DNA from 2 places in the Mesorhizobium sp. M0174 genome. Region 2 is predicted to be linked to the other one. Evidence: riboswitches for the same ligand, from Rfam matches in the RefSeq annotation. Region 2 holds a riboswitch; the other holds the start of a gene.
The links. Region 2 has a riboswitch for S-adenosylmethionine ahead of NKJ13_RS16200 (O-succinylhomoserine sulfhydrylase). Riboswitches for the same ligand answer to the same signal wherever they lie in the genome.
Positions count from the first base shown of each region.

Region 1 (4,805 bases), on a different contig from region 2:
CCGGACCATCCAGGCGCGCTCATCGATAAGGACAGCGCAGGCGTGCGGAAATCATCGGCGCCAGGCGGAAATATTTTTCAGGTGACAGCAGGGCTCGCGCACGGCCCTGTTCGGAGCAGCAACGGCAGAGGCGCGTCGGTTTTGTATTCAGTGTCATTACCTCGGGGGTAATCGACCTGCGTGCAAGGTCTCGGCAAACTGCTCCCATCAAGCCGGTTGTCCGGCTTCGACCACCAGGGAGTACAGCCATGACCGCCTACGCCGTCGCGCATATGCGCCAGGTCACGCCGGGGCCGCAGATCGTCGAGTACCTGCACAAGATCGATGCCACGCTGGAGCCGTTTGGCGGGCGCTTCATCGTGCATGGCAGCGAGGTGGAAGTCGTTGAAAACACCTGGCCGGGCCACCTCGTCATGATCGAATTTCCAGACATGCAGCAGGCGCGCGCATGGTACCGCTCGCCCGCCTATCAGGAGATCTTGCCGCTGCGCACCGAGAATTCTCAGTCCGACGTGGTCCTGGTCGATGGCGTCCAGCACCCGCATAAGGCCACCGACGTTCTCGAATAAGGGGACGATCTGCGACGATTGGCTCTTATCGTTTCAGCAGAAACACCGCCTGCTGGCCGAAAAAATTCCAGAACCACCACGGCATCGAGAAGCCGATCCGCTGGCCATTGGCGTCGAGCGCGGTCGCCTTTTCCACCGTCGCGCCAAGCTCGTCGCACAGATTGACGAAATCGCGAATGGTGCAGAAATGGATGTTGGGGGTGTCATACCAGGAATAGGGCAGGTCCTTGGTCACCGGCATGCGGCCGTTGAACAGTAGCGAAAAGCGCACCCGCCAGTGGCCGAAATTTGGGAATGAGACGATGGCGCGGTTGCCGATCCTGAGCAGTTCGTCGAGCACCAATTTCGGATTGCGGGTCGCCTGCAAGGTCTGCGACAAGACGACGAAGTCGAAGCCCTTATCGGGATAGAATTGGAGATCCTTGTCGGCATCGCCCTGGATGACCGACAGGCCGCGCGCCACGCATTCGTTGACGCCGCGCTGCGACAGTTCCAGCCCGCGACCGTCGACCTTCTTGGTCGCCTGCAGCAATTCGAGCAGCAGGCCGTCGCCGGAACCGACGTCCAGCACCCGCGACTGCGGCGGGATGAGATCGGCGACGACCTCGAGGTCGACGCGCTGGGCGCGGTTGACGCTCATGGGCTCGTCACTTGCCTGGCGCATGAGCCTGATCCGAAAAGCCTGCAACTTTTCGGGGTCATGCGCCGAGCCCTCTGGCCCGCGCCGCCGAGGCGATGAAGCCTTTGATGGCGGCAAACAGTTCCGGCTCGTCGAGCAGGAAGGCGTCGTGGCCACGGTCGGTTTCGATCTCGACGAACGATACCGAGGCGCCGGCCGCGTTCAGCGCGTGCACGACCGAGCGGCTCTCCTCGGTCGGGAACAGCCAGTCGCTGGTGAACGAAACCAGGCAGAAGCGCGTCTTGGTGCCGGCGAAGGCATCGGCCAACCGGCCGCCATGGTCGGCGGCGAGATCGAAATAGTCCATCGCCCGGGTCATGTAGAGATAGGAGTTGGCATCGAAGCGATCGACGAAGGTCATGCCCTGATGGCGCAGGTAGCTCTCGATCTGGAAGTCGGCATCGAAGCCGAAGGTCAGGGCTTCGCGATCCTGAAGGTTGCGGCCGAACTTGCGGTGCAGCGCTGCTTCCGACAGATAGGTGATGTGAGCGGCCATGCGCGCCACCGCCAGCCCCTTTTCCGGCCGCTTGCCGTGCTCGAAGTATTTGCCGCCATGCCAGTCCGGGTCGGCCATCACTGCCTGCCTGCCGACCTCGTGGAAAGCGATGTTCTGCGAAGAATGGCGGGCGCCGGTGGCGATCGGCAGCGCCGAGAAGACGCGCTCGGGATAGCTCGAGGCCCATTGCAGCACCTGCATGCCGCCCATCGAGCCGCCCAGCACGCTGAACAGCTGTTCGATACCGAAATGCTCGACCAGCATCAGCTGCGCGCGCACCATGTCGCGGATGGTGATGATCGGCAGGTCGAGCCCGTAGGGCTTGGCGGTGGCGGGATTGGTCGAGGCGGGGCCGGTGGAGCCGAGACAGCCGCCGATGACGTTGGACGAGATGACGAAGAAACGATCGGTGTCGATGATCTTGCCGGGGCCGATCAGCACTTCCCACCAGCCTGGCTTGCCGGTCACCGGATTGGTGTTGGCGACATGCTGGTCGCCGGTCAGCGCATGGCAGACGAGGATGGCGTTGGAGCGCGCGTCGTTGAGCGTGCCATAGGTCTGGTAGGCAATCTGGAAGGGCGACAGCAGCGTGCCGGCGTCGAGCTTGAGCGGCTTGTCGGCGCCGAAACGCAACACCGGGCTCGACGGCTGGTCGGCCTCGTTGTTGGTTTTTCGCGCGCGCAAAGCGACCATCACATCTCCTTGCCCGGCCTTCAGTTGTCCACCGCCGGTCTGGGCAACAACCAGCCAGGCAACAAAAAACCGGCCATGCCTTCGCAAAGCCGGTTACAAGATGCAAACGGCCCTTTAGCAAGTTGTTTAACGTGGCTGCAAGCCGACCGGCCAAATCACCACGGGACTTTCGCTGCTCTTCTAGGACCGACGCATGGCTTCGTCAACGGCAAGTTCTTGATCCCGAATTGCCGCCCCTCGACATTCCGGGCCACGGCTTGTATTTCCGCTGCGGCCTCCGGATGGAGGCAATCTCGACGGATTTCATGGAATGAGCCAGATACCGGATCAGACACGTCCAAGGCCCCGCGCCGGCATCATGGACATCGAAGCCTATGTGCCCGGCAAGAGCGCGGCGCCTGAAGGTGTCGCCAAGGTCCATAAATTGTCGTCGAACGAGAACCCGCTCGGCCCTTCGCCAAAGGCGATAGAGGCCGCGCGCGCGGTCGCCGACAAGCTCGCGGTCTATCCCGACGGCAGCGCCAGGCGCCTGAGGGAAGCGATCGCCGAGGTGCACGGGCTCAACCCGGCGAACATCGTCTGTTCCAACGGCTCCGACGAGATTCTGGGCCTGCTGGCGCAGACCTACCTCGCACCCGGCGACGAAGCGATCATCACCGAACACGGCTTCATGGTCTACAAGATCTACATACAGTCGGCCGGTGCCGTCCCGGTTACGGTCAAGGAGACCGATGAACGCGCCGATGTCGATGCAATCCTTGCCGCGGTGACGCCGCGTACCAGGATCATCTTCCTTGCCAATCCCAACAATCCAACCGGCACCTACGTGCCGTTCCAGGAGGTGCGCCGCCTGCATGCCGGCCTGCCGCGAAACGTGCTTCTGGTGCTGGATGCCGCTTACGCCGAATATGTCCGGCGCAACGACTATGAAGCCGGCGTCGAGTTGGTGGGCAGCGCGGAAAACGTGGTCATGACCCGCACTTTCTCCAAATTGGGCCTGGGCGGGGCGCGGATCGGCTGGATGTATGCGCCGATGCATATCATCGACGCGATCAACCGCGTGCGCGGGCCTTTCAACGTCAATGCGACTGCTATCGAGGCCGGTATCGCGGCGATCCGCGACCGCGTCCATATCGAGCGCAGCGTGGCGCATAACGAGACCTGGCTGGCATGGCTGACCGAGCAATTAAGCGGGCTCGGGCTGCGGGTGACGCCGAGTGTCGGCAATTTCATCCTTATCCACTTTCCCGAGGAGAAAAAGCATTCGGCGGCGGCCGCCGACGACTACCTCAGTGCGCGCGGCTACATATTGCGGCGCGTTTCCGGCTACGGTTTTCCGAACGCGCTGCGCATGAGCATCGGCACCGAAGAGGCCAACCGCGGCGTTGTCGCCGCACTCGCGACATTCCTGAAAAGCTAGAACGCCATGACCTCACCGATGTTCGAAAAGATCGCGCTGGTCGGCATCGGCCTGATAGGCTCGTCGCTGGCCCGCGTCATCCGCCGCGAGGGGCTCGCCGGCCAAGTCGCGATTTCGACGCGCAGCGAAGCGACGCTGGCGCGGGCGAGCCTACTCGCCCTCGGCGACACCTACACGACGGATGCGAAAGAGGCGGTTCGCGATGCCGATCTGGTCGTCGTTTCGGTGCCGGTAGGCTCTTCGGGTACCGTCGCCGCGGAGATCGCGCCGGCGCTGAGGAAGGGCGCCATCCTCACCGATGTCGGCTCGACCAAGGCATCGGTGATCGCGCAGATGCAGCCGCATGTGCCTGATGGCGTGCACTTCATCCCCGGCCATCCTTTGGCCGGCACCGAAAAGTCGGGACCGGATGCCGGTTTTGCCGAACTGTTCGAGAACCGCTGGTGCATCTTCACACCGCTGCCCGGCACCGATGCCGATGCGCTGGAAAAGCTATCCGAATTCTGGCGCCGCTGCGGCTCCAACATCGACACGATGGACCCCCAGCATCACGACATGACGCTGGCCATCGTTTCGCACCTGCCGCACATCATCGCCTATAACATCGTCGGTACCGCCGACGATCTGGAGTCGGTGACCAAGTCCGAGGTCATCAAATACTCGGCTTCCGGCTTTCGCGACTTCACCCGTCTCGCGGCGTCCGACCCGACCATGTGGCGTGACGTCTGCCTGCACAACAAGGATGCCATCCTCGAAATGCTGGCGCGATTCTCGGAAGATCTGTCCTCGCTGCAGCGGGCGATCCGCTGGGGCGACGGCGAAAAGCTGTTCGACCTGTTCACCCGCACCCGCGCCGTCCGCCGCTCGATCATCGAGGCCGGCCAGGACATCGACGTACCGGATTTCGGTCGCCAGGCAGTCGAACACCCGCCGAAGGGATAAGCCGCG
Region 1 is NZ_JAMYTB010000005.1:68,236-73,040, reverse strand. Features, by position in the region: gene NKJ13_RS12380 (DUF1330 domain-containing protein) at 249-569, shown strand; gene metW (methionine biosynthesis protein MetW) at 595-1,209, opposite strand; gene metX (homoserine O-acetyltransferase MetX) at 1,268-2,437, opposite strand; SAM riboswitch at 2,532-2,609, opposite strand; gene hisC (histidinol-phosphate transaminase) at 2,748-3,857, shown strand; gene NKJ13_RS12360 (prephenate/arogenate dehydrogenase family protein) at 3,864-4,799, shown strand.
Region 1: it holds a riboswitch for S-adenosylmethionine, as region 2 does, so the genes downstream of both, metX (homoserine O-acetyltransferase MetX) here and NKJ13_RS16200 (O-succinylhomoserine sulfhydrylase) in region 2, are expected to answer to the same signal.

Region 2 (4,805 bases):
CCGATTCCAATGTGCTTATGTCGAGCGACTACGTCCAGCACCTGATGGCGGCGTGGCGGCATGACACCGGCCTCGTCTGCTCGACGCCAATCGGCTCGCGGCCGGACGGGTTCTGGGGGGAGGTCGAATGCGCCTTTCTCAACACGCTGCAGGCACGCTGGCAGTACGCTGGAGAGGCGCTCGGCCTCGGCTTCGCCCAGGGCAAGAGCATGTTGTGGAACAAGCCGATGCTCGATGCCAATGGCGGCATCCGCGCGCTTGCCGCCGAGATCGCCGAGGACGCCGCCGCGACCAAGCTGGTCAACGGGCTCGGACTGCGAGTCAATCTTGTCGCCTCTCCCTTCGAACAGCCGCTCGGCCGGCGCACGCTTGGCGAGATCTGGTCGCGGCAGGCGCGCTGGGCGCGGCTGCGCCGCGTCACCTTTGCACTGTTCTTTGCCCCCGAAATCCTGATCGGCGCGGCACCGCCGCTAGTGCTTGCACTGATCGCCGCGGCTGACGCCGGCGTCAGCCTGCCGGCAACCGCCATCGCCGTGCTGGTCGCGGCCTACCTGCCGGAATGCGCCTTGGCCTCGACCAAGGGATGGCACCTGTCGCCGCGCACGATCCCGGCGATGATGGCACGAGACCTGATGCTTCCCGTCGTTTGGGCGCGCGGATGGCTGAGCGGCGCCATCGACTGGCGCGGCAACGTGATGACTATCCAGACGAAGACTGTCGCGGAGCTGGAAGAGACCCCGTCCGGCGCCTGATCGGCACGTCCCCGCTGCCTCTGTTCGGCCAGCCCTTATCCGGCAACTCTCAGTGCCTGCTCGATGTCTTCGAGCAGGTCGTCGGCGTCCTCAAGGCCGACCGACAGCCTGAGCGTTCCCGGTCCGATGCCGAGCTCGGCGCGGGCTTCATCAGTCAAGTTCTTGTGTGTGGTCGTCGCCGGATGGGTGATCAGGCTCTTGGCGTCGCCGAGATTGTTGGAAATCAGCACGACGTCGAGTGTGTTCTGGAAGGCAAAGGCCGCCTGCTTGCCGCCCTTCACATCGAAGCAAATCAGCGTCGAGCCGCCCGACATCTGCTTCTTGACCACGGCCGCTTGCGGGTGGTCGGCGCGGCCGGGATAGATGACGCGGGCGATTTGCGGGCGCTCGGCCAGGAAATCCGCGATGCGGCCGGCACTTTCCGTCTGCTGGCGTACGCGTAGCGGCAGCGTCTCCAGGCCTTTCAGCAGCGTCCAGGCATTGAAGGGCGAGAGGCTGGGGCCGGTGTGGCGGAAATAGTCATGCAGGTTCTCGTCGATCCATTTCTTGTCCGACAGAACGATGCCGCCAAGACAACGCCCCTGGCCGTCAATATGCTTCGTGGCCGAATAGACGACGATGTGGGCGCCGAGCTGCAGGGGTTTCTGCTGCAAGGGCGTAGCGAAGACATTATCGACGATCAGCCTGGCGCCGATCGAATTGGCAAGTGCCGCCACGGCGGCAATGTCGACTACCTCTAGCGTTGGATTGGTAGGGCTTTCCAGGAAAAACAGTTTGGTGTTTGGCTTGACCGCCTTTTCCCAATTGGCGATGTCGGTGCCGTCGACCAGCGTTGCCTCAATGCCGTATTTCGGCGCCAGCGTCTCGATCACCCAGCGGCAGGAGCCGAACAGCGCGCGCGCCGCCACGATATGGTCGCCCGCCTTGGCGCTACACAGCAGTGCTGCCGTCACCGCCGCCATGCCGGATGCCGTGGCGCGCGCGTCCTCGGCTCCTTCCAGCGCGCACATGCGTTTCTCAAACATGTCGACCGTCGGATTGGCATAGCGCGAATAGATGAAGCCCGGCTCCTCGCCCTTGAAGCGGGCCTCCGCCGCTTGCGCCGTCTCGTAGACATAGCCTTGGGTGAGATACATCGCCTCGGAGGTCTCGCCGAAGCCGGAACGCAGCGTCCCGGCATGCACGAGTGCGGTCTGAGGCTTCCAATCGCGCTTCTTGGTCATCATTCCATCCAAACACCAAAATTGGTCCAAACAACAAAAAACCGGCCGCGAAAGTCGCAACCGGTCCATATGGCCTTGCGGCCCGACGGTCCTTTAGCGACTTGTTTAACGTGGCTGCAAGCCGACCGGCCAAATCACCACGGGATAACGAGCTTTAGACCCGCGCCACGCTTGCGTCAATTGCCGGCATGATTAAGAGGGTTGTACCAAGCAGGTGCCAAAGGCGTCCACGGTCGGACCTGCGACAGAACAAGACCTCGCCCGGCCTTCGAACGGAGCCAGACCCTTGCGGCAGACAGGCATTCTTCCCGATCAGCATATTTCCGAGCTGTTCCAGACGGGCGCGCTGAAATCGCCGCGCATGCTCGATGCCGATCAGATCCAGCCGGCCAGCCTTGACCTCAGGCTCGGCGACAAGGCATGGCGAGTGCGTGCTTCCTTCTTGCCCGGCCCGGACCACAGGGTTGTCGACAAGCTCAACCGGCTGAAGCTGCACGAGATCAACCTCGCCGAAGGTGCGGTGCTGGAAACCGGCTGCGTCTACATCGTGCCGCTGCTCGAAAGCCTGGCGCTGCCCGCCCATATTTCCGCCTCCGCCAACCCGAAAAGCTCGACTGGACGGCTCGATATCTTCACCCGGGTAATGACCGACCGTGGCCACGAGTTCGACAAGATCGCCGCCGGCTATGAAGGCCCGCTCTATCTGGAGGTCAGCCCGCGCACTTTCCCGATCATCGTGCGGACCGGCTCGCGGCTGTCGCAGATCAGGTTCCGCACCGGCAATGCGCTCTTGTCGGAAAGCGAGCTGCACGAGTTGCACCGCGCCGAAATGTTGGTCGCCACCGAACCACCCAACATCTCAGGCGGGGGAATCGCGCTGTCGATCGATCTCGACGGCGACAAGGACGGGCTGGTCGGCTATCGCGGCAAGCACCACACCGGCCTGGTCGACGTCGACAAGCGCGCCGCGCAGGATGTCGTCGATTTCTGGGAGCCGCTCTACAAGAGCGGTGCCGGCGAGCTGGTGCTCGATCCGGACGAATTCTATATTCTGGTGTCGCGCGAGGCGGTGCATGTGCCGCCACTCTACGCCGCCGAAATGACGCCTTTCGACCCGCTGGTCGGCGAGTTCCGCGTCCATTATGCCGGTTTCTTCGACCCGGGTTTCGGCCATTCGGCGTCGGGCGGCACCGGCAGCCGGGCGGTGCTCGAGGTGCGTAGCCACGAAGTGCCGTTCATCCTCGACCACGGCCAGATCGTCGGACGGTTGGTCTACGAGCATATGCTGAAACGGCCGCAGGCACTCTACGGCACAGATCTCGGCTCGAACTATCAGGCGCAGGGCCTGAAACTGTCCAAGCATTTCCGCGCCGCGCGATGAGTTTGGAACTGCCAATCTCCCCCACGAGGGGGGAGATCACGCTGTCATCGACGCCTCAAAGCGCCTTCACCGCCACCTTCACCGGCTGCTCGATTTCAAGCGGGTTGCGCAGCGGCAGGCCGAAATCCTGCGCCTCGATTTCGAATACGTCACCGGCCTCGGTCCTGATGCCGTCGGCGAAGGACAGCGTCGCCGTGCCGAACATGTGCACATGCACGTCGCCCGGCTGGCGGAAGGCCGAGTATTTGAAGTGGTGATGCTCGAGATTGCCAATGGTGTGCGACATGTTCGCCTCGCCCGACAGGAACGGCTTTTCCCAAAGCAGCTTGCCGTGGCGCAGGATGCGTGAAGCGCCGCGAATGTCGGACGGCAGGTCGCCGATCAGGATCTCCGGCCCGAACGAGGCGTTGCGCAGTTTCGAATGGGCGAGGAAGAGATAATTCACGCGCTCGGTGACGTGGTCGGAAAACTCGTTCGACAGCGTGAAGCCGACGCGGAACGGGGCGCCGTCGTCGCCGATCACATAGATTCCGGCGATTTCCGGCTCCTCGCCGGCATCCTGGGCGAAGGCGGGCGACATGAGCGCCGCGCCGGGCGCCACTGCCATGGTACCGTTGCCCTTGTAGAACCATTCGGGCTGCACGCCGATCTGGCCCTTCGCCGGCTTGCCGCCCTCCAGCCCCATGCGGAACATCTTCATGGAATCGGTCAGCTGTTCCTCGCCGCCATCGCTGAGCTTCTTGTGCATGGAATCGCGGGTCGCGGCGGAGCCGAGATGCGTCAGCCCGGTGCCGGTGAGATGGAGATGCGCCGGATCGGGATGGTTGATCGGCGACAGCAGCCGACCCTTCTTGTAGGCTGCATCGAGATCGACGGTTTCGCCGAAGCCCTTGCGCTCGATCAGGGCGACAAGCCCGGTGCCGGTGCGCGCGGCTTCCATCGCCAGCGAATAGACGCTGCGGGCCCCGTTGATGACGCGGGTCTTGCCGCCGTTGCGGGCAACGACGCGGATCGTCTCGGCGTCGTCGAGGATCTGGGAGATCAGCATGGTAACCCTCTCTGAATTGCGGCCTGCCTTCTTGGCAAACCCTGCCCGGCGCGGCTCAGACCCTGTCCACGCCGCGGTTGAAATTCTTCGTCCGGATTGCGCTCGCGGGTCAGGTCCCTCGGGGGACTTCTTCGCGCCGCCCGGCAGCGCCGCGATGTGACCCGTATGCCTCCTGGTTGCCTCTCAAGCCTTGTTCTTGTTGTAGACGTCGAAGACGACGGCGCCGAGCAGCACCAGGCCTTTGACCACCTGCTGCCAGTCGACATTGACGCCCATGATCGACATGCCGTTGTTCATGACGCCCATAATGAAACCGCCGACCACCGCGCCGATGACCTGGCCGACGCCGCCCATCGCCGAAGCGCCACCAATGAACACCGCGGCGATGACGTCGAGTTCGC
Region 2 is NZ_JAMYTB010000007.1:35,859-40,663, reverse strand. Features, by position in the region: gene NKJ13_RS16205 (ceramide glucosyltransferase) at 1-752, shown strand, start outside; gene NKJ13_RS16200 (O-succinylhomoserine sulfhydrylase) at 788-1,978, opposite strand; SAM riboswitch at 2,049-2,126, opposite strand; gene NKJ13_RS16195 (2'-deoxycytidine 5'-triphosphate deaminase) at 2,262-3,356, shown strand; gene araD1 (AraD1 family protein) at 3,412-4,404, opposite strand; gene mmsB (multiple monosaccharide ABC transporter permease) at 4,588-4,805, opposite strand, start outside.